Regions from separate parts of the Streptomyces sp. B21-105 genome, predicted to be linked through region 1. Evidence: riboswitches for the same ligand, from Rfam matches in the RefSeq annotation. Region 1 holds a riboswitch; the other holds the start of a gene.
The links. Region 1 has a riboswitch for glycine ahead of gcvT (glycine cleavage system aminomethyltransferase GcvT). Riboswitches for the same ligand answer to the same signal wherever they lie in the genome.
Positions count from the first base shown of each region.

Region 2: it holds a riboswitch for glycine, as region 1 does, so the genes downstream of both, gcvP (aminomethyl-transferring glycine dehydrogenase) here and gcvT (glycine cleavage system aminomethyltransferase GcvT) in region 1, are expected to answer to the same signal.

Region 1 is NZ_JARUMJ010000001.1:6,415,148-6,425,817, reverse strand. Features, by position in the region: gene QA802_RS29070 (ABC transporter substrate-binding protein) at 1-1,465, opposite strand, end outside; gene QA802_RS29065 (ABC transporter permease) at 1,524-2,522, opposite strand; gene QA802_RS29060 (enhanced serine sensitivity protein SseB C-terminal domain-containing protein) at 2,968-3,723, opposite strand; gene QA802_RS29055 (enhanced serine sensitivity protein SseB) at 3,897-4,691, opposite strand; gene QA802_RS29050 (AAA family ATPase) at 4,877-5,650, opposite strand; glycine riboswitch at 5,792-5,891, shown strand; glycine riboswitch at 5,892-6,012, shown strand; gene gcvT (glycine cleavage system aminomethyltransferase GcvT) at 6,090-7,208, shown strand; gene gcvH (glycine cleavage system protein GcvH) at 7,328-7,705, shown strand; gene glyA (serine hydroxymethyltransferase) at 7,720-8,982, shown strand; gene QA802_RS29030 (L-serine ammonia-lyase) at 9,039-10,406, shown strand.
Region 2 is NZ_JARUMJ010000001.1:1,814,280-1,824,949, reverse strand. Features, by position in the region: gene QA802_RS08175 (DUF881 domain-containing protein) at 1-616, shown strand, start outside; gene QA802_RS08170 (small basic family protein) at 613-945, shown strand; gene QA802_RS08165 (DUF881 domain-containing protein) at 951-1,784, shown strand; gene QA802_RS08160 (FHA domain-containing protein) at 1,975-2,751, shown strand; gene ftsR (transcriptional regulator FtsR) at 2,794-3,531, shown strand; gene QA802_RS08150 (bifunctional nuclease family protein) at 3,614-4,087, shown strand; gene QA802_RS08145 (MerR family transcriptional regulator) at 4,341-5,024, shown strand; gene QA802_RS08140 (DNA polymerase IV) at 5,093-6,514, shown strand; gene QA802_RS08135 (PRC-barrel domain-containing protein) at 6,561-6,932, opposite strand; glycine riboswitch at 7,043-7,138, shown strand; gene gcvP (aminomethyl-transferring glycine dehydrogenase) at 7,321-10,206, shown strand; gene QA802_RS08125 (TOBE domain-containing protein) at 10,257-10,670, opposite strand, start outside.

The DNA.
Region 1 (10,670 bases):
TCAGGATCTGCTGCAGGAAGCCGTAGCCGCCCGGCCAGTCGGCGCCCCACTGCATCATCATCAGGCCGACGTTGTTCTTCTTGTTGAACGCCGGGACGCCCGCGTAGTCGGTGAAGTACTTGCCCGACGGGTACTGCTTCAGGCTGGCGTTGATGCCGACCTGCTTCAGCGAGTTGATGATCGCGGTGGCCGCGTCGATCTCCGGCTGACGGTCGCTGCGCGCGGTGATGTTCGTGGTGATCGCCGTCTTGCCGCAGGCCTTGAGCTGCTCCTTGGCCTTGGTCACGTCGCCCTTGTTGCCGTCGGTGGCGTAGGCGTCCGCCTTCGCGTAGCCCGGGATGTCCGGCGGGAGGACGGTGGTGGCGATGTCACCGCGGATCGGGCCGCCCTCGGCGGTCTGCACCGAGACCTTGTCGACGGCGTACTGCACGGCCTTGCGGCAGGCCACGTTGTCGAACGGCGCGACCTTGGTGTTGATCGCCAGGTAGACGAGGCGGCCACCGTAGGTGTTGTCGGTGTTGGCCTTCAGGTCCGGCTTGGTGACCACGTTCGCCTGGGTCGCGGCCTGCACGCCCGTGCCGCCGAGGTCGATCGCGTCGCCGGCCTGGACGTCCTGGTCGATCGTCTCGGGGTTGACCTTGAGCTTGACGACGATCTTGTCCGGGTACTGCTTGCGCAGCGGGTCGGACTTCGGGTCCCAGTTCTCGTTGCGGACGAGGGTGACCTGCTTGCCCTCCTCGTAGCTCTCGAACTTGTACGAGCCCGAGGACACGATGTTCTTGACGTAGTCGACGCCCTTGTCCTTGGCCTCGGGCACCGGCGCGGTCTGCGGCGTCGCGACCAGGTAGTCGAACTCCTGGAACGCCGACTTCAGCTTGAAGACGATCGTGGTGTCGTCCGGCGTCTCGATGGACGCGAGACCCTTCTTGTCCTTGTACGGACCCTTGTACGCCTCGCCGCCCACGAGGAGCTGCTGGAAGTAGTTCGGGCCGAGGGACAGTACGTCACGCGCGAAGTTGGAGCGCTCGACGGCGTACTTCACGTCCTTGGACGTGATCGCCGTGCCGTCCTGGTACTTCAGGCCCGGCCGCAGCTTGTACGTCCAGGTCTTGCCGCCGTCGGTGGGCACGCCGGCGCTCGCCGCGAGGTCGGGGACCAGCTTGTTGCCCTCCTCGCCCGCGCCGGGCTGGAAGGTCATCAGCGGACGCGCGTAGACGCGGCTGAGGTTGTACATGTACGCGTAGTACGTGTTGCCCGGGTCGAAGGAGTCCGGCACGTCGGAGTACTCGTACGTGACCGTCCCACCCTTCTGGGTGGAGGCGTTGACAACGCCCTTCGTGGCCGCGTCGGCCCCGGCGGACTTGCCGCCCTTGTCCGTGTTGTTGTCATCGGCCTTGCTGCAACCGGCGAGCAACAGGCTCACACTGCCGATGGCCGCAATCGCGGCCAGCCCTGACCTTCGCATGATGGTCTGCTTCCCCTTTGTTGATGGAAATCTGTCGGACTCTCGCTGCGGCTGCACGTCAGCGGCTGCGCGGGTCGAGAGCGTCACGGAGACCGTCGCCGAGCAGGTTGAACGCCAGCACGGTCACGAAGATGGCGAGACCGGGCACGATCATGTACTGCGGATCGACCTGGTAGAAGTCGACCGCCTCGTTGAGCATGCCGCCCCACGACGCCTGCGGGGGCTGGATGCCGACGCCCAGGAAGCTCAGGCTGGCCTCGAAGAGGATGTTGGTCGGGATGAGCAGCGTCGAGTAGACGATGATCGGGCCGACCAGGTTGGGCAGCAGCTCCCGGAACAGGATGTACGGCCCCTTGGCGCCCATCCCCCGGGACGCGTCCACGAACTCGCGTTCCCGCAGGGCGAGCGTCTGGCCGCGGACGATGCGTCCCAGGTAAGGCCAGTTGAAGAAGCCGATGACGAAGATGAGCACCGTGATGTGGAGCGGCAGTCCCTCCATGCCGAACGCGCCGCCCTGCAGCGTGGCGGAGATGGCGATGGCGAAGAGCAGGAGGGGGAAGGCGAGGAACGTGTCCATCAGCCGGCTGATGATCGAGTCGACCCGCCCGCCGTAGTAGCCGGCGACCACTCCGAGGACCGCGCCGATGGTGTTCGACAGGATCGTCGCCCCGAAGGCCACGACCAGCGACACCCAGGAGCCCTCCAGGATGCGGGTGGCGATGTCACGCCCGAACTTGGGGTCCACGCCGAGCGGGTGCTCCCCGCTCATGCCGCCGAAGCCCCCTTGGGGGATCGACGTGTTGGGGTCGATCAAATCCTGGTTGAAGGCGTTGGGGTCCAGGCCGAACAGGGCCTGGATCGGACGCGAGAGGAGCGCGAGCACGATCAGCAGGATCACGATGACCCCGCCGGCCACGGCGACCTTGTCCTTCTTGAAGCGGGACCAGGCGATCTGCCCCAGGGAACGGCCCTCGATCTGCCCCTTATCGACACCCGCGAGTACAGCCTCGGGCTGCACCTCGGTTGCCGACCCGGTGGTCTCGATCGGTGCGGTCACGGTGACCCGACCCCTCTCGCCGGCGGTGACCGGCCTTTGTCCGCCGCTGTCGGCGGCTTGGTTCATTTACTGCCTGCGACGCGGCCGGCGCCGATGAGTGCGGCCCAACTGTCCAGTCGACCCCGGATTGCTGCCGATGGGCACTCTCACAGGATCGACGACCTCGCGTCTGAGAGGCGAGTCTTCAACGCATGCGCGATCACACGCCAGATCTGACGGCGAAAGTATGCGCAACCGTGATGCCGACCTGCACATTCCGTTACCCGAACGTCGCGCGCCGACTTCCGGAGAGCGACGGCACGTGCTTCAGATGTGCGCGGCGTCACATCACGGGAGAACGGGAACACATCCGGCCCTCGGTGCGAGGCCCCGTGCGCGGCCGACGGCGGGTGCCGCCCCGCGCGCGACGCCGGTGTGCGCCTGACGGGCGATCAGCGGCGGGGGATCAGTAGGGACGCGGGCCCGGGAAACCGTAGCCGCCGCCCGGCCCCTGCGCCGGATCGGGGGCGTGCGCCTCGCGGTCGTAGAACGGGCGGGCGTTGGCGCGCATCCACATCACGACGGGGTCGTAGTCGTCGGTCATCGCGACCGTGGAGACCGGCAGCCCGTCCGGCACCGCGCCGATGGACTGCTGCATCATCGCCCGCACGGCGTCCACGGCCGGCGGGGAGGAGTCGTACACGTCGAGCCCGATGGCCAGGTAGGGCGCGCCCAGCGCCGGCTGCACCCAGGCCCGGCGCAACGTGCGGACCGCCTGGGCGCGGTGGGCGTTCTGCGCGAGGAGCGCGTAGAACTGCGGGATCTCGATGCCGGGCTCGGACAGCCGGAGCGGCCCGGCGGGCTGACGCTCCAGGCCGGTGGCGATCCGGCGCAGATCCAGCCACGGGATGCCGACGCCGCCGCCGGGGGCGTGCGGGTTCAGCCAGAGGCCGTAGTGGTCGGGGTAGAGGGTCCGGGCCACGTCCAGCCCGTCGACCACCTCGTACGAGCGGTTCCAGCCACTGGCGCTGAGCTCCTGGGCGGACGTCACACAGGGCGCGTAGCCGTGCCCTTCGACCTCCATGTTTCCGTACTGGGCGTCCGGGGAGCCCGCCTGCCCGTGCCACAGCAGCATCCAGACCTGGCCCGAGGAGGGGGTCGCGAGCGCGCGCAGGAGCGCCTCGTAGGCGTCGTAGCGCCCGGGCGTGACCTGGCGCAGCATGTGCTCGACCGAGCCGGTCGCGGCAGTGCCAGCGCTCACTTTTTATCGCCCCTTCGAGAAGTTGCCCCGCGTCGGAGTCCAGCTTAGGCGCTCCGCCTGGTCAAGCAGTTGAGAGCGCGGGCCCCCGCGCCTCGTCGGACGGCCCGCTTCCCGGCCCCACGGCCAGGACCTGTCTAGTGAAGCCTGGAGTAGAAGGGGCGGACCCTCTCCCGCATCCAGTCGCCGACCGGATCCTGGGCGACGTCGAGGAGGACCAGGTTGACCGGCCAGGGTGCGGCCGCCGTCGTCAGGGCCCGGCCGAGGGCCTCCAGGGGAAGCGCGCGCAGGTCGCCGTCCCACTGCGAGAGCTCGACTCCGACGAACATCACCGGGTCCGCCGTCTCGATCGCGGCCAGGCAGCGGCGGGCGGTGCGGACCACGCCGACGGCCTCGAACTCCGCGGAGGCCGCGGCCAGGAAGTCCATCGGGTCGTCCTGCCAGTCCGGTTCGTAGAGGCGGACCCGGCCGCCGGTGGCCGGACCGTCCAGCGGGGTGCGGCCGGCCCGGCACAGCTCGGCCACGGCGGGCGGCGGCAGCGGGACGCCGACCATGCCGTCGGGGTTGACGAGGATGCCCGCCTGCGGCGGCAGCCCCCGGGCGAACTCCACGGCCGGCGCGACGGTGAACGACATGTGCGAGCCGACGACCTGGCGGAACTGCTCCTCGGAGCTGAAGACCGGCACGTACACCTGGCCGTCGAGTTCCACCGTGGGCAGGTCGAGGGGGCCGCTGTGCGGGCCGCCGCCGCCGGGTAGCGGCACCCAGACGAAGCTGCGGCCGAGCACCTCCACGATCCGGCCGCCGGCTCCCGGCACACCGAGGGAGGCGGAGAGCACCTCCTCCAGCTCGTTGCCGGGCCATCCGCCGTGCGAATGGGGGTGCGCCTGCGCCGGGAAGTCCGCGGGGAAGTCCGCCGGGGGGAAGTCCATCTGCCTACCGCCTGCTAAGAACCGCTCACTCTGCTGTGACTGAAAGGCTAGCGGGTGCCGACGGCCCCTCCACTGCCCATGACACCGATGGGCCGCGGCCGGTGAGACCGAAGGGCCGCAGCCCGTGAAGCTGTGGGCATCAGCCCGTGAAGCTGGTGGGCCGCGGCCTGCGAGGCCCACGGGCCTCAGCCCGAGCCCGAGCCCGAGCCCGTGAAGCCGATGCGCCGCAGGACGTCGGCGGCGGCCCGGTCGAGCAGGACCGCGGAGCCGCACCCCTCGGGCAGCCGGCCCTTCTCCACCGACCGCAGGAGACGGGCGGCGGCGCGGCGGTGCCGCAGGAACGCGTACCGCGAGACGCCTCGGCCGCGCTCGCGCTGGCCCCGCAGGGCCGTGTCCGCGCCGACGTCGAGAACCAGCAGGTGCAGGGCGCCGCCGCGGCGGCGCGCCGCGCGGGCCAGCCAGTCGCGGACCCAGGCCTGGGTGCCGCAGTCGTGCACCACGACGCCCCCGCCGGCGCGCAGCGCCCGGCGCAGTCCGGCGTAGTGGGCGAGGCGGACCGCCGGCCGGTAGAGGGCGTAGGGCAGGAAACGGGGCATCCGGGCGTCCCAGCGGTCGCGGGTGTCCTGGGAGTCGACGCCGACGCCGTCCACCGCGCGCCTCATCAGCGTGGACTTGCCGCTGCCGGGCAGACCGGTGACGACCACCAGGTCCCGCGGGCCGAAGAGCAGGTGGTGCGGACTGCGTCCGGCCCGCTCCCGCAGGTCCCGGACGACGGGTGCGGGCTGCCGGGAGCACGCGTCGCGGGTCCGGGCGCCCGGCTGGGCGGGCAGCGCGATACCCGAGCCGGCCGCGATCCCTGGCCCGGTCGCGATACCCGAGCCGGCCGCGAAGGCCGTGGTCCTCGCCGAGGTAGTCCTCTTCACCGTGATCGTCCTCCCCTGGGGCCAGGTAGTACTCATCCCCATCGAGCGTAAAGAGAAGGTAATGCGCGGTCTCTCGCGTTTTCGTGCGCGTGGCGACACAAGCCGGTTACAGAACCGGCCTGCCACGACGGGGGCGGGCCGTGCGATGATGGCCGCGCCAACTGCATACCGGCCGTTTGAATCCGCGCGGGAGAGTCCTCAGCAGCAGTTCCGCTGGGGCGCCGAAGGAGCAAGTCCCTCCCTTGAATCTCTCAGGCCCCGTTACCGCGCGGGCGAGGCACATCTGAAAAGCGGGCCGCCGTCACAGGCGGTCCCACCCACGGTGCAAGCCATGTCCCGCCCCGCTCACAGCGGTGGTCATGGCGAACCTCTCAGGTTCCGATGACAGATGGGGAGGAACGACCTCGCCGTCCCCCCACGCGCCCGGCTTCCGTTCGCGCGGGAGGGCCCCGTCGCCTTGGGAGACGAACGACCGATGAGCAGTACCGCACCCCGTCACACCGCGCTCGATGCCCTGCATCGCTCGCTCGGCGCGACGATGACCGACTTCGCCGGCTGGGACATGCCCCTGCGCTACGGCTCCGAACGCGACGAGCATCTCGCCGTCCGCACCCGGGCCGGGCTCTTCGACCTCTCGCACATGGGCGAGATCACGGTGACCGGCCCGGAGGCGGCCGGGTTCCTGAACTTCGCCCTGGTGGGCGACCTCGCCGCGGTGGGCGTGGGCCGCGCCCGCTACACCATGATCTGCGCCGAGGACGGCGGCATCCTCGACGACCTCATCGTGTACCGGCTGGCCGAGGCCGAGTACATGATCGTCTCCAACGCCTCCAACGCCCAGAACGTCCTGAACGAGTTGGGCAACCTGGCCGAGGAGTTCGACGTCGAGGTCCGCGACGACCGTGACGCCTACGCCCTGATCGCCGTCCAGGGGCCGGAGTCCCCCGGCATCCTCGCGGCCGTCACCGACGCCGACCTCGACGGCCTGAAGTACTACGCGGGCCTGCCCGGCACCGTCGCCGGCGTCCCCGCGCTCATCGCGCGTACCGGTTACACCGGCGAGGACGGTTTCGAGCTGTTCGTGAAGCCGGAGCACGCCGTCGAGCTGTGGCAGGCGCTGACCAAGGCCGGCGAGGGCGTCGGGCTGGTCCCGTGCGGTCTGTCCTGCCGGGACACGCTGCGCCTGGAGGCGGGCATGCCGCTGTACGGGCACGAGCTGAGCCTCTCCCTCACCCCCTTCGACGCGGGCCTCGGGCGCGTGGTGAAGTTCGAGAAGGAGGGCGACTTCGTCGGGCGTGCGGCGCTCGCCGAGGCGGCGGCGCTGGCCGAGCGGCAGCCGCCGCGCGTCCTGGTCGGCCTGGTCGCCGAGGGCCGCCGCGTCCCGCGCGCCGGGTACGCCGTCGTTTCGGGCGGCGAGGTGATCGGCGAGGTCACCTCCGGGGCGCCGTCCCCGACGCTGGGCAAGCCGATCGCGATGGCGTACGTCGACGCCGCGCACGCCGCGCCGGGCACCCCGGGCGTGGGCGTGGACATCCGGGGCAGTCACGAGCCGTACGAGGTCGTGGCGCTGCCCTTCTACAAGCGCCAGAAGTAGACACTGGGCCCGGGCCGCGGGTGACCGCGCGCACCTTCGCACCGCTCACCCGTGCCATGCCCGGCCCCTGGACCGTCCCCCTTCATCAGCAGTCCCCCGCGTACAGGAGAATTCAGGCCATGAGCAACCCCCAGCAGCTGCGCTACAGCAAGGAGCACGAGTGGCTGTCGGTCGCCGAGGACGGCGTCTCGACGGTCGGCATCACGGAGCACGCGGCCAACGCGCTCGGTGACGTGGTCTTCGTCCAGCTTCCGGAGGCCGGCGCCACGGTGGCCGCGGGCGAGTCCTGCGGCGAGCTGGAGTCGACCAAGTCGGTCAGCGAGCTGTACGCCCCGGTCTCCGGTGAGATCACCGAGGTCAACCAGGACGTCGTCGACGACCCGGCGCTGGTGAACTCCGCCCCCTTCGAGGGCGGGTGGCTGTTCAAGGTACGCGTCACGGGCGAGCCGGACGATCTGCTCTCCGCCGACGAGTACACCGCCTACACCGCCGGCTGAGGAGTCGTAGTCGTATGTCCGTCCTGAACACGTCCCTGCACGAGCTCGATCCGGAGATCGCGGCCGCGGTCGACGCCGAGCTGAACCGCCAGCAGTCCACGCTCGAGATGATCGCCTCGGAGAACTTCGCGCCGCTCGCGGTCATGGAGGCCCAGGGCTCGGTCCTGACCAACAAGTACGCCGAGGGCTACCCCGGCCGCCGCTACTACGGCGGCTGCGAGCACGTCGACGTCGCCGAGCAGATCGCCATCGACCGGGTCAAGGACCTCTTCGGCGCCGAGTACGCCAACGTCCAGCCGCACTCCGGCGCCTCCGCCAACCAGGCCGCCCTGTTCGCCCTGGCCCAGCCCGGCGACACCATCCTCGGCCTGGACCTCGCCCACGGCGGCCATCTCACCCACGGCATGCGGCTCAACTTCTCCGGCAAGCAGTTCGACGTGGTCGCCTACCACGTCGACGGCGCCGGCCTGGTCGACATGGCCGAGGTGGAACGCCTCGCCAAGGAACACCGCCCCAAGGTCATCATCGCCGGCTGGTCCGCGTACCCCCGGCAGCTGGACTTCGCCGAGTTCCGCCGCATCGCGGACGAGGTCGAGGCGTTCCTGTGGGTCGACATGGCGCACTTCGCGGGCCTGGTCGCGGCCGGTCTCCACCCCAACCCGGTGGAGTACGCCGACGTCGTCACCTCCACCACCCACAAGACGCTCGGCGGCCCGCGCGGCGGCATCATCCTGGCGAAGAAGGAGTTCGCGAAGAAGCTGAACTCCTCCGTCTTCCCCGGCTTCCAGGGCGGCCCCCTGGAGCACGTCATCGCCGCCAAGGCCGTCTCCTTCAAGGTCGCCGCGAGCGAGGAGTTCAAGGAGCGCCAGGCCCGCACGGTCGAGGGCGCGAAGATCCTCGCCGAACGCCTCACCGCGCCGGACGCCCGCGAGGCCGGGGTGAACGTCCTGTCCGGCGGTACCGACGTCCACCTCGTTCTGGTCGACCTGCGCGCCTCCGACCTGGACGGACAGCAGGCCGAGGACCGCCTGCACGAGGTCGGCATCACCGTCAACCGCAACGCCGTCCCCGACGACCCGCGTCCGCCGATGGTCACCTCGGGTCTACGCATCGGCACGCCGGCCCTGGCCACCCGCGGCTTCACCGCCGAGGACTTCGCCGAGGTCGCCGACGTCATCGCGCAGACCCTCAAGCCGTCCTACGACGCCGAATCCCTCAAGGCCCGGGTCACCGCCCTCGCCCACAGGCACCCCCTGTACCCCGGTCTGAACAAGTAGTTCCCTGGTGGGGGCGCCCGACGGCGTGCGCCCCCGCCCTTTCTCGAGGAGTTCCCGTGGCCATCTCGGTCTTCGACCTGTTCTCGATCGGCATCGGCCCGTCCAGCTCCCACACGGTCGGCCCGATGCGGGCGGCCCGCATGTTCGCACGGCGGCTGCGCAACGAGTCCCTGCTGGACTCGGCCGCCTCGGTCCGCTGCGAGCTGTACGGCTCGCTCGGCGCGACCGGGCACGGCCACGGCACGCCCAAGGCGGTCCTGCTGGGCCTCGAGGGCTCCTCGCCGCGCACGGTGGACGTGGAGAGTGCCGACGAGCGGGTGGAGCAGATCAGGAGCTCCGGGCGGCTGCGGCTGCTGGGCTCGCACGAGATCCCGTTCTCCTTCGACGACGATCTCGTCCTGCACCGCCGCAAGGCCCTGCCGTACCACGCCAACGGCATGACGATATGGGCCCATGACGCACAGGGCGCCGAGCTGCTGTCGAAGACGTACTACTCGGTCGGCGGCGGGTTCGTCGTGGACGAGGAGGCGGTCGGCGCGGACCGCATCAAACTCGACGACGCGGTGCTGAAGTACCCCTTCCGCACGGGCGACGAACTGCTGCGCCTGACGCAGGAGACCGGCCTGTCGATCTCCGCGCTGATGCTGGAGAACGAGCGGGCCTGGCGCACGGAGGACGAGATCCGGGCGGGCCTGCTGGAGCTGTGGCGGGTTATGCAGGGCTGTGTCTCGCGGGGCATGTCCCGTGAGGGCATCCTGCCGGGCGGCCTGCGGGTCCGCCGCCGCGCTGCCATGACGGCCCGTCAACTCCGCGCGGAGGGCGACGCGTTGGCGCACTCCATGGAGTGGATCACGCTGTACGCGATGGCGGTGAACGAGGAGAACGCGGCCGGCGGCAGGGTGGTCACGGCTCCCACGAACGGCGCGGCCGGCATCATCCCGGCGGTGCTGCACTACTACATGAACTTCGTGCCCGGCGCCGACGAGGACGGCGTCGTCCGCTTCCTCCTCGCGGCCGGCGCGATCGGCATGCTCTTCAAGGAGAACGCCTCCATCTCCGGCGCCGAGGTCGGCTGCCAGGGCGAGGTCGGCTCGGCCTGCTCGATGGCGGCGGGGGCGCTCGCCGAGGTCCTCGGCGGCTCCCCGGAACAGGTCGAGAACGCGGCCGAGATCGGCATGGAGCACAACCTCGGCCTCACCTGCGACCCGGTGGGCGGCCTGGTCCAGATCCCGTGCATCGAGCGCAACGGCATGGCCGCGGTCAAGGCGGTCACGGCGGCCCGTATGGCGATGCGCGGCGACGGCTCGCACAAGGTGTCCCTCGACAAGGTCATCAAGACGATGAAGGACACCGGCGCGGACATGAGCGTCAAATACAAGGAGACGGCCCGCGGCGGCCTCGCGGTGAACATCATCGAGTGTTGAGGGGATGGGCCCCAGGAGATCCCACGGGATGAATCTCCGGCCCGGGGGTTGTCAGCCGCTCGCTCTGGAGCATGCATAACGTCGTTTCAGCTCGATCGTGCGATGGTCGGCTTCTGGGCTTGCGGCGCGACGGGTCGTTCGGGCTACCGTGACCGTGCGGTCTGGGACGCCGGGTACGGCGCCGGTGTGCGGGGCCCCCGCTCCACCAGCGAGACGGCTCGGGGCCTCCCCGTCACCTTTGGCCGTACCCATATGTCCAGGTCG
Region 2 (10,670 bases), 4.6 Mb from region 1:
CGACCGCATCGGCCGTGAGACCGAGGCGGCCGACGAGCTCGAGAGCGCCGTCGACAAGCTGCGCAGCGACGTGAGCGCCCGGCAGCAGGAAGCGCTCAAGCAGAGCGGCGGGAGCGACCAGGCGGACCTGGCGGGATTGCTGTCGGGAGCCGTCGCGGTGCACGGCCCGGGCGTGAAGCTCGTCGTGGACGACGCCAAGGCAGCGGCCACGGGCGGCGACGGCGACCCGCGGGAGACCTCCGGGTTCTCCGACACCGGGCGGGTCCGCGACCGTGACATGCAGCGAGTGGTCAACGGACTGTGGGCCTCGGGTGCCGAAGCCGTCTCGATCAACGGCCAGCGGCTGACGGCACTCTCCGCGATCAGGGCCGCCGGTGACGCGATACTGGTCGACAACAAGCCGCTGGTGCCCCCGTACACCGTGCTCGCGGTGGGGGACGGGAAAAAGCTCAGCACCAGGTTCCAGAACAGCGCGGACGGGCTCTATCTCAACGCCTTGCAGGAGAACTACGGCATCCGGACGGCCATCTCCGTGGCGAGCGACGTCCGGCTGCCCGCCGCACCGAGTGTGATCGTACGCACAGCACAGCCGAGCACTGAGAAGGGCACATCGTGATCGCCGTACTGGGCCTCGTCGTGGGAGTCGTGGCCGGCCTGTTGGTCCAGCCCGAGGTTCCGGCAGCCGTCGTCCCCTATCTGCCGATCGCCGTGGTGGCGGCGCTGGACGCCGTGTTCGGCGGGCTGCGGGCCATGCTGGACGGCATCTTCGACGACAAGGTGTTCGTGGTGTCGTTCCTGTCGAACGTGGTGGTCGCCGCGCTGATCGTCTTCCTGGGAGACGAGTTGGGCGTGGGATCGCAGCTGTCGACGGGTGTCGTCGTCGTTCTCGGGATCCGCATCTTCTCCAATGCCGCGGCGATCCGTCGGCACGTGTTCCGGGCGTGATGGCGATGAGCGACCGGGACGAGACGCCGGAGAACCGGCTGCGCAAGGAATTGCCCGACGAGGTCCCCGTGACGTCCTCCGAGGGCGGAGCGGCCCGGGAGCCGGCCGACAACACGTCGAACGGCCGCCGGCGGCTGGTGGAGGGGCTCTGGCCACCACGGGTCACCCGGGCCCAACTCATCGTGGCCCTGCTGCTGTTCGGTCTGGGTTTCGGCCTGGCCGTGCAGGTCGCGTCCAACAGTGACAGCGGAAACGCACTGCGTGGTGCGCGGCAGGAAGATCTTGTGCGCATTCTCGATGAACTCGACGACCGAAGTCAGCGTCTTGAGGACGAGAAGCAAGGGCTCGAGAAGCAGCAGCAAGAGCTGGAGAACAGCTCCGACCAGGCCGAGGAGGCGCGCAGGCAGACGGTCGAGAAGGAGGGGCAACTCGGCATTCTGGCGGGCACGGTCGCTGCTCAGGGGCCCGGCATCACGATGACCATCGAGGACACGAAAGGGACGGTCGAGGCGGACATGCTGCTCGACGCGATCCAGGAGCTGCGCGCGGCGGGGGCCGAGGCGATCCAGGTGAACGGTGTGCGGGTCGTGGCGGGCACCTTCCTGACGGAGTCGGGCGGGGGCGTGAGCGTCGACGGGAACAAGATCGACGCGCCCTATCGTTTCAAGGTCATCGGCAACCCGCAGGACCTCGAGCCGGCGTTGAACATCCCTGGAGGTGTCGTGCAGACACTTGAAAAGGAGCAGGCCACCGTGGTCGTGGAGCGATCGGACAAGATCGTTGTGGACGCCTTGCGAGAGGCGAAGCGGCCTGACTACGCTCGGTCGTCGGCGCCGTGAGCGGGGGGCGCATGGGGGGCGTCCGGCAGGGGCATGAGGTTGCGGGGGGTCGACGCACCGATCGGGTGGTGCGTGGTGGAAACTGTCTGGTGGGCACGGACGTTGTGAAGGTGTCCGGGTCGGCCGGTGTATTCAGTCAGGGTTCGTCCTGCCCCACGGGCGGGTCTGTTTCGGTCAAGGGGAATCGCCCGTGAAGTTGTTTGCGAAGTTGTTCGGCAAGAGCCCGCGTGAGGGTGGCGACAACGCGACCGCCCGTCATCGCGCACAGCCCGATGCAGAGGGTCAGCGGCCGCTGTTCAGGGACCAGGTGGCCGGTTCGGGCGGTGACGTACCCGGAGGACAGGGCGCGGCGTCTGTTGACCCTGCGCAGTCCGGCGGCATAGGTTTCGGCCAACCGTCAACCTCGAGTACGGGTGGAGGGTTTTCCCCTATGTCGGCCCTGGTGTGTACGAGGTGCGGTAACCGCAACGCGGAGAACAGCCGCTTCTGCTCGAACTGCGGTGCGCCGCTGCGTCCCGGGCTGACGCCCGAGCGTGCGTCGGAGACGACCTCCACGATCTCCATTTCCGGCCTGGAAGCCTATGACTCCGAGGCCACCGGGCAGACGCAGTTGCCGGCGCTCTCTCCTGAGGCGCAGGCCGCCGTCGACGCGCTGCCGGTGGGCTCCGCGTTGCTGGTCGTGCGTCGCGGCCCGAACTCGGGCAGTCGCTTCCTCCTGGACGGCGAGCTGACCACGGCCGGCCGTCATCCGCAGAGCGACATCTTCCTCGACGACGTGACGGTGTCGCGTCGCCATGTGGAGTTCCGGCGCAACCCGGACGGCACGTTCAAGGTGGCGGACGTCGGCAGTCTGAACGGTACGTACGTCAACCGGGAGCGGATCGACGAGATCCCGCTGTCGAACGGTGACGAGGTGCAGATCGGTAAGTACCGGCTGGTCTTCTACGCGAGCCAGCGAGGTTACTGACCCGCCCCCGGGCTCCGTCCGGGGGGACCCGAGGGAAGGTCCATGCTGCAAACACCGAGGGGCGGTGCCGGAGCCGGCACCGCCGCCACGGACGGTGTGCTGATGAGCATCGGCACCGTGCTGAACGCCCTGCGGGACGAGTTTCCCGACGTCACCATTTCCAAGATCCGTTTTCTGGAGTCGGAAGGGCTCATCGAGCCCCAGCGGACCCCCTCGGGCTACCGCAAGTTCAGCGTGCGCGACGTCGAGCGCCTCGGTCACGTCCTGAGGATGCAGAGGGACCACTACCTGCCGCTCAAGGTCATCCGCGAGCATCTGGAGGCCATGGAGCGCGGGGAGGCCGTCCCGTTGCCCACCGTCGGCCGTCAGCGGGACGGCGAGCAGGTCCTGGAGCCGTCGGACGGGCCCACGGTCGCCCGGATCGGCAGGGCGGAGCTGCTGGCGGCTGCGGGTATCGGTGAGCCGGAGCTCGAGGAGTGGGAGTCCTACGGGCTCGTCGTACCGCTCGAGGACGGCGTCTACGACGCCGAGGCGGCCACTGTGGCGGCACTCGTCGCCGAGCTGGGGCGGTTCGGGATCGAGCCGCGGCATCTGCGCGTGATGAAGGCGGCGGCCGACCGCGAAGCCGGTCTCGTCGACCAGGTGGTCGCGCCGCTGAGGCGGCACCGCAACCCGCAGACCCGGGCGCACGCGGAGGCTCGCACGAAGGAGCTCGCGGGGCTCGCGGTCCGGCTGCACGCGGCGTTGGTGCAGACCGCGCTCGGTGTGCGCCTGCCCTGAGCGGGCGGTTCGCCCCGGGCGGATCGGTCGCCCTTCCCGGCCCGACTACCCAAACGTCCCGGGCACGGCCTAGGGTTGCTGTGTGAACGAGCTCGATGTCGTAGGTGTCCGGGTCGAGATGCCCTCCAACCAACCGATCGTGCTGCTGCGCGAAGTGGGAGGCGACCGCTACCTCCCCATCTGGATCGGACCGGGGGAGGCGACGGCCATCGCCTTCGCCCAACAGGGCATGGCCCCGGCGCGGCCGCTGACCCACGACCTGTTCAAGGACGTGCTGGAAGCCGTCGGCCAGGAGCTCACCGAAGTGCGCATCACGGATCTGCGGGAGGGCGTCTTCTACGCGGAGCTGGTCTTCGCCAGCGGCGTCGAGGTGAGCGCGCGCCCGTCCGACGCCATAGCGCTGGCGTTGCGCACCGGGACGCCGATCTTCGGCAGTGACACGGTGCTCGACGACGCGGGGATCGCCATCCCGGACGAGCAGGAGGACGAGGTGGAGAAGTTCCGCGAGTTCCTCGACCAGATCTCGCCCGAGGACTTCGGCACCAGCAACCAGTAGCCGCCCGAGCGGGAGGGCGGCGCGCACATCCGGCGACCTGCGCGGAGTGGCCCTCCTTCTTCGGCAAATGCCAGCGGCGACTGAGAGCGTCCTACGGCCACTTCTCAGCGCATTCGGCTAGCCTTTCCCCGCGGTGAGGTGCGGGAAACCACTCCTAGGGTGATTATCACTCGGCGTGCCGAGTGTGGCGATCGTTGACGCACCCCTGGCGACTGCCTACCGTCGAGAAGGCAGGTCTAGGACGGAGGTCGGCGTGAGAAGCAGCGGCGACGGTACGGCTGGGGGTGCCCCCGGACTCGGTGTCGGGGGAAGCGGTCCGTACCCTCCCTCAAGCTCTTGGCCGCGCTCGGCAATGGGGTATCCCCAGCAGAGCGGCGCGGCCGATCACGTTCCGCAGCGACCGGCGGCCGTGCCGAGCAGCGGAGGGGCGACATCCATGGCGTCCGAGCAGATCGGCTATCGCGGTCCGACCGCCTGTGCGGCGGCGGGCATCACCTACCGGCAACTGGACTACTGGGCGCGCACCGGGCTCGTCGAGCCGAGTGTGCGGCCCGCCCACGGGTCCGGCAGTCAGCGTCTCTACAGCTTCCGCGACGTCGTCGTCCTGAAGATCGTCAAGCGGTTCCTCGACACCGGGGTGTCGCTGCAGAACATCCGTAGCGCCGTGCGGCATCTGCGGGAGCGCGGGTTCAGCGATCTGGAGCGGATGACGCTGATGAGCGACGGTGCGACGGTGTACGAGTGCACCTCGCCGGACGAGGTCCACGCACTGCTCCAGGGCGGTCAGGGCGTCTTCGGGATCGCCGTGGGCGTGGTGTGGCGGGACGTCGAGAGCGCGTTGTCGCAGCTGCACGGGGAGCGCGTCGACACCGGTGAGACGCTCGTCGGGCCCAATCCGGCGGACGAGCTGGCGCGCAGGCGCAACCGGGCGGTCTGACGCCTCCTCCCGGGCGCGGGGGCGGTGGTGCGGCGTCGTTGTCAGTGGCGTGGTGCAGCATCGGACATGTGAGAAACGCGCCCACGATCCTGCATCTCGACATGGATGCCTTCTTCGCTCAGGCGGAGCAGGCGTCCAAGCCGAGTCTGCGCGGGAAGGCCGTGGTCGTGGGGGGTCTCGGGCCTCGCGGCGTGGTGGCGACGGCCTCCTACGAGGCGCGGGTCTTCGGGGTCCACTCGGCGATGCCCATGGCCCAGGCGCGCAGGCTGGCGCCGAACGCCGCCTACCTCGTGCCGCGGTTCGCCTTCTACCGGTCGATCAGCGAGCAGGTCATGGCGCTGTTGAGGGCGCTTTCGCCGCTGGTGGAGCCGCTGAGCCTGGACGAGGCCTTCGTGGACCTGGAGGCCGGCGAGGCGGCCTGGGACAGAGATTCGGCGCGGCTGGCCGGTGCCAGACTGCGTACGGACATACGGGCCGTCACCGGCCTCACGGGTTCGGTGGGACTGGCCTCCTGCAAGATGCTCGCGAAGATCGCCTCGGAGGAGGCGAAACCCGACGGCCTGGTGCTCATCGAGCCCGGCACCGAGCGGCAGCTCCTCGGGCCCATGCCGGTGCGGACGCTACCGGGGGTGGGCCCCGCCACGGGTGACCATCTGCGGCGGGCCGGGATCACCACGGTCGACGAGATCGCGGAGGCCGGCGAGGACGAGCTGGTGCGGCTGCTGGGCAAGGCGCACGGGCATGCGCTCCACGCCATGGCGCTGGCGCGCGACGACCGGCCGGTGGTGGCCGAGCGGGAGACCAAGTCCGTGTCGGTCGAGGACACGTACGACGTGGACATCCACGACCGGGTCCGGGTGGAGCTGGAGGTGCAACGGCTCGCGGACCGGTGTGTGCGCCGGCTCCGGGAGGCCGGTCTGTCGGGCCGCACCATCGTGCTGAAGGTGCGGCGGTACGACTTCTCGACGCTCACCCGGTCCGAGACGCTGCGCGGGCCCACGGACGATCCGGCGGTGATCAGGGAAGCGGCGGCCCGGTTGCTGGGCTCCGTGGACACCACGGGCGGTGTGCGGCTGCTCGGGGTGGGCGTCAGTGGTCTGGCGGACTTCACGCAGGAGGACCTGTTCGCGCAGGCGGCGGGGGCGCGGGCGGACGAGGTCGCGGAGGGACATGCGGAGGAGCCAGCCGCCGAGGAACCGGCGCCGGCCCGGGCAGCTGTCCACGCCGAGCACGAGTGGCGTCCGGGGCACGACGTGCGGCATGCCGAGCTCGGACACGGATGGGTGCAGGGAAGTGGGCTGGGCCGGGTCACGGTGCGGTTCGAGACGCCGCAGTCGCAGCCGGGGCGGGTGCGCACGTTCCGCACCGACGATCCGCAACTGGCTCCGGCGGACCCGCTGCCGCTGGTGCGGCGAAGACCGGGAGAGGACGAGGAGGCGACGGAGGGCACGCGGGAACTCTCAGCGGAGCCGGACCGTTGCACAGAGTGAGACTGTCCGGGGGCTCAGGGGCTCAGGGGCTCAGGGGCTGCGGGAGTCAGCTTTCGTCCGTGCCCGCCAGGCGGCCGAAGTCGTGGTCGGGGAGCGGCGGAGGGGTCGCCACGTCCAGGCCGTAGTGGTGGTAGAGCTGGAGTTCCTGCTCCGGGGAGAGGTGGCGGCCCACGCCGAAGTCAGGGGCGTCCTTGATCAGGGCGCGGTCGAACGGGATGTGCAGGATCCCCTCGACCAGCTCGCTGGGCTCCAGGGGGACGAAGGCGTCTCGGGAGAACAGGCCGGTGCGGATGGCGGCCCACTCCGGCACACCGGTCGCGTCGTCGAGATACACCTCGTCGACGGTGCCTATCTTCGCCCCGTTGCGGTCGAACGCCTTGCGGCCGATCAGGTTGCGCGGATCGATGTCGGTCTGCACGGGCCCTCCTCTTGGTCGCAGCTCGTCCCTATGGACTACAAAAGAGCACATTGGGGCGAGCGGCCACTCGAGAAGCCCGTTGACCTCGCTGGTAGTCTGGCAACGGCTGCTGACCCCGTGCGGGAGAGTCCTCCGGAGACCACCGGAGGCGCCGAAGGAGCAAATCCTCCCCGGAATCTCTCAGGCTCACGTACCGCACGGACGAGGTCACTCTGGAAAGCAGGGCGGGTGCCGACGACGTCGACGGTGTCCGCTCTCACCGACGGTGAAAGCCGGTCGTCCGCTGGCGGCCGGTGAAGCTCTCAGGTTGAGATGACAGAGGGGGAGGCCGTCCGGGTACCCGCCGTGGTGACCCTCGAAGGTCGTGTCAGACCAGGAGGCCTCCGTAATGACCGCCCATCGCACTCCGCTCTCCGAGCTCGAGCAGGCAATCCCCTTCGAGCAGCGCCACATCGGGCCCGACCAGGAGGCGCGGGCCAAGATGCTCGCGCACGTCGGCTACGGCTCGCTCGACGAGCTCACCGCCGCCGCGGTCCCCGATGTGATCAAGAACGCCGACGCGCTGGACCTGCCGGGCGCCCGCACCGAGGCCGAGGTGCTGGCCGAGCTGCGCTCCCTGGCCGACCGCAATCAGGTGCTCGACCCGATGATCGGCCTCGGCTACTACGGCACGTTCACGCCGCCCGTCATCCTGCGCAACGTCATGGAGAACCCGGCCTGGTACACCGCCTACACGCCGTACCAGCCGGAGATCTCCCAGGGCCGGCTCGAGGCGCTGCTGAACTTCCAGACGATGGTCGCCGAACTGACGGGTCTGCCGACCTCGGGCGCGTCGCTGCTCGACGAGGGCACGGCGGCCGCTGAGGCGATGACGCTGTCACGGCGTATGGGGAAGAACAAGAAGGGCCTCTTCCTCATCGACGCGGACGCGCTGCCGCAGACCATCGCCGTGATCGAGACGCGTGCCGAGCCGACCGGCGTCGAGGTCGTCGTCGCCGATCTGAGCGGCGGCATTCCGGCGGAGATCGCGGAGCGCGAGATCAACGGCGTGCTCGTCCAGTACCCCGGTGCGTCCGGCGCCGTGCGGGACCTGAAGGCGCTCATCGACCAGGCGCACGGGCTCGGCGCGCTCGTCACCGTCGCCGCGGACCTGCTCGCGCTGACACTGCTGAAGTCGCCCGGTGAGCTGGGCGCGGACATCGCGGTCGGCACCACACAGAGGTTCGGCGTGCCGATGGGCTTCGGCGGGCCGCACGCCGGCTACATGGCGGTGCACGAGAAGTTCGCGCGGAGCCTGCCCGGCCGCCTCGTGGGCGTGTCCGTGGACGCGGACGGGAACAAGGCCTACCGGCTAGCACTGCAGACGCGTGAGCAGCACATCCGGCGCGAGAAGGCGACGAGCAACATCTGTACGGCGCAGGTGCTGCTGGCCGTGATGGCCGGGATGTACGCGGTCTACCACGGCCCCGAAGGGCTGCGCGCGATCGCCCGGCGCACACACCGGTACGCCGCGATCATCGCCGCGGGGCTCGAGGCCGGCGGCGTCGAGGTGGTGCACGGGGCGTACTTCGACACGCTGACCGTGCGGGTGCGCGGGAAGGCCGCCGAGGTCGTCGCCGCCGCGCGGGACCACGGGGTCAACCTGCACCTCGTCGACGCCGACCGGGTGGCGCTCTCCTGTGACGAGACGACCGCGCGTGCCCAGGTCGCCGCGGTCTGGGCGGCCTTCGGGGTGGACGGCGACATCGAGTCGATCGACGCGACCGTCGAGGACGCCCTGCCGACCGGGCTGCTGCGGACCGACGACATCCTGACCCACCCCGTCTTCCAGCGGCACCGGTCCGAGACCGCGATGCTGCGCTACCTGCGCAGGCTGGCCGACCGTGACTACGCGCTGGACCGGGGCATGATCCCGCTGGGCTCGTGCACCATGAAGCTCAACGCCACCACCGAGATGGAGCCGGTCACCTGGCCCGAGTTCGGACAGCTGCACCCCTTCGCCCCCGCCGAGCAGGCCCAGGGCTATCTGACGCTCATCCGGGAGCTCGAGGAGCGGCTCGCGGAGGTCACCGGGTACGACAAGGTGTCCCTGCAGCCGAACGCCGGGTCGCAGGGCGAACTGGCCGGGCTGCTCGCGGTCCGCGGGTACCACCGGGGCAACGGCGACGAGCAGCGCACCGTGTGCCTCATCCCGTCGTCCGCGCACGGCACGAACGCGGCGAGCGCCGTGATGGCCGGCATGAAGGTCGTCGTCGTGAAGACCGCCGAGGACGGCGAGATCGATGTCGAGGACCTGCGCGCGAAGATCGAGCAGTACCGGGACGAGCTGTCGGTGCTGATGATCACCTACCCGTCGACGCACGGCGTGTTCGAGGAGCACGTCGCCGACATCTGCGCCCAGGTGCACGAGGCCGGCGGCCAGGTGTACGTCGACGGCGCCAACCTGAACGCGCTCGTCGGGCTCGCCAAGCCGGGGCACTTCGGCGGCGACGTCTCCCACCTGAACCTGCACAAGACGTTCTGCATCCCGCACGGCGGCGGCGGCCCGGGCGTCGGGCCGGTGGCAGTCCGGTCGCACCTCGCGCCGTACCTGCCCAACCACCCGCTGCAGCCCGCCGCGGGGCCGGAGACCGGCGTGGGGCCGGTCTCGGCGGCGCCGTGGGGCTCCGCGGGCATCCTGCCGATCTCGTGGGCGTACGTGCGGCTCATGGGCGGTGAGGGCCTCAAGCGAGCCACGCAGGTGGCGGTACTGAGCGCCAACTACGTCGCCAAGCGGCTGGAGCCGCACTACCCGGTGCTCTACAACGGGCCCGGCGGGCTGGTGGCGCACGAGTGCATCATCGACCTGCGCCCGTTGACCAAGGCGACCGGTGTGACGGTGGACGACGTCGCCAAGCGGCTCATCGACTACGGCTTCCACGCGCCGACGATGTCGTTCCCGGTGGCCGGGACGCTGATGATCGAGCCGACCGAGTCCGAGGACCTGATCGAGCTCGACCGGTTCTGCGACGCGATGATCGCGATCCGCGCGGAGATCGAGAAGGTCGGCGCGGGCGCCTGGCCGGCCGACGACAACCCGCTCGCCGGGGCCCCGCACACCGCGTCCGCGCTCGGCGGCGAGTGGGCCCACGCGTACTCGCGTGAGGAGGCGGTCTTCCCCGCCGGGGTGTCCGCCGCCGACAAGTACTGGCCGCCGGTGCGCCGTATCGACCAGGCCTTCGGCGACCGCAACCTCGTCTGCTCGTGCCCGCCGCTGGACGCGTACGAGGACTGAGCCGCAGCGCGTGTGGGCCCCGTCCGTCACGGACGGGGCCCCTCGTCGTTCTACGCCGTCGCCAGGGACACCTCGGTCGACTTGATCAGCGCGATGACGTCGGATCCCACGAACAGACCGAGGTCGGCGGCGGCCTCCTTGGTGATCGCCGCGGTGAGTTCGCCGCCGTCCACGGTGATCTTCACCGCGGCCATGACCGAGCCGAGCGCGAGGCCGGTGATCGTGCCGGGCAACCGGTTGCGGATCGAGAGCCCGGCGACCTGGCCGGTGGCGAGGGAGACCTCCGTCGACTTCACCAGGGCGTGGACGGCGGCACCGGGCCTGAGGGCGAGTTGCTCCGAGGCCTCCAGGGTGATGGCCGCCGTGAGGTGCTGCCCGCCGTCGAGGCGGATCTTCACCAGGGCCATGACCTCGCCGGGGTGGACGGCGGTGACGGTGCCGGGAAGCTGGTTGCGGATGCTCAA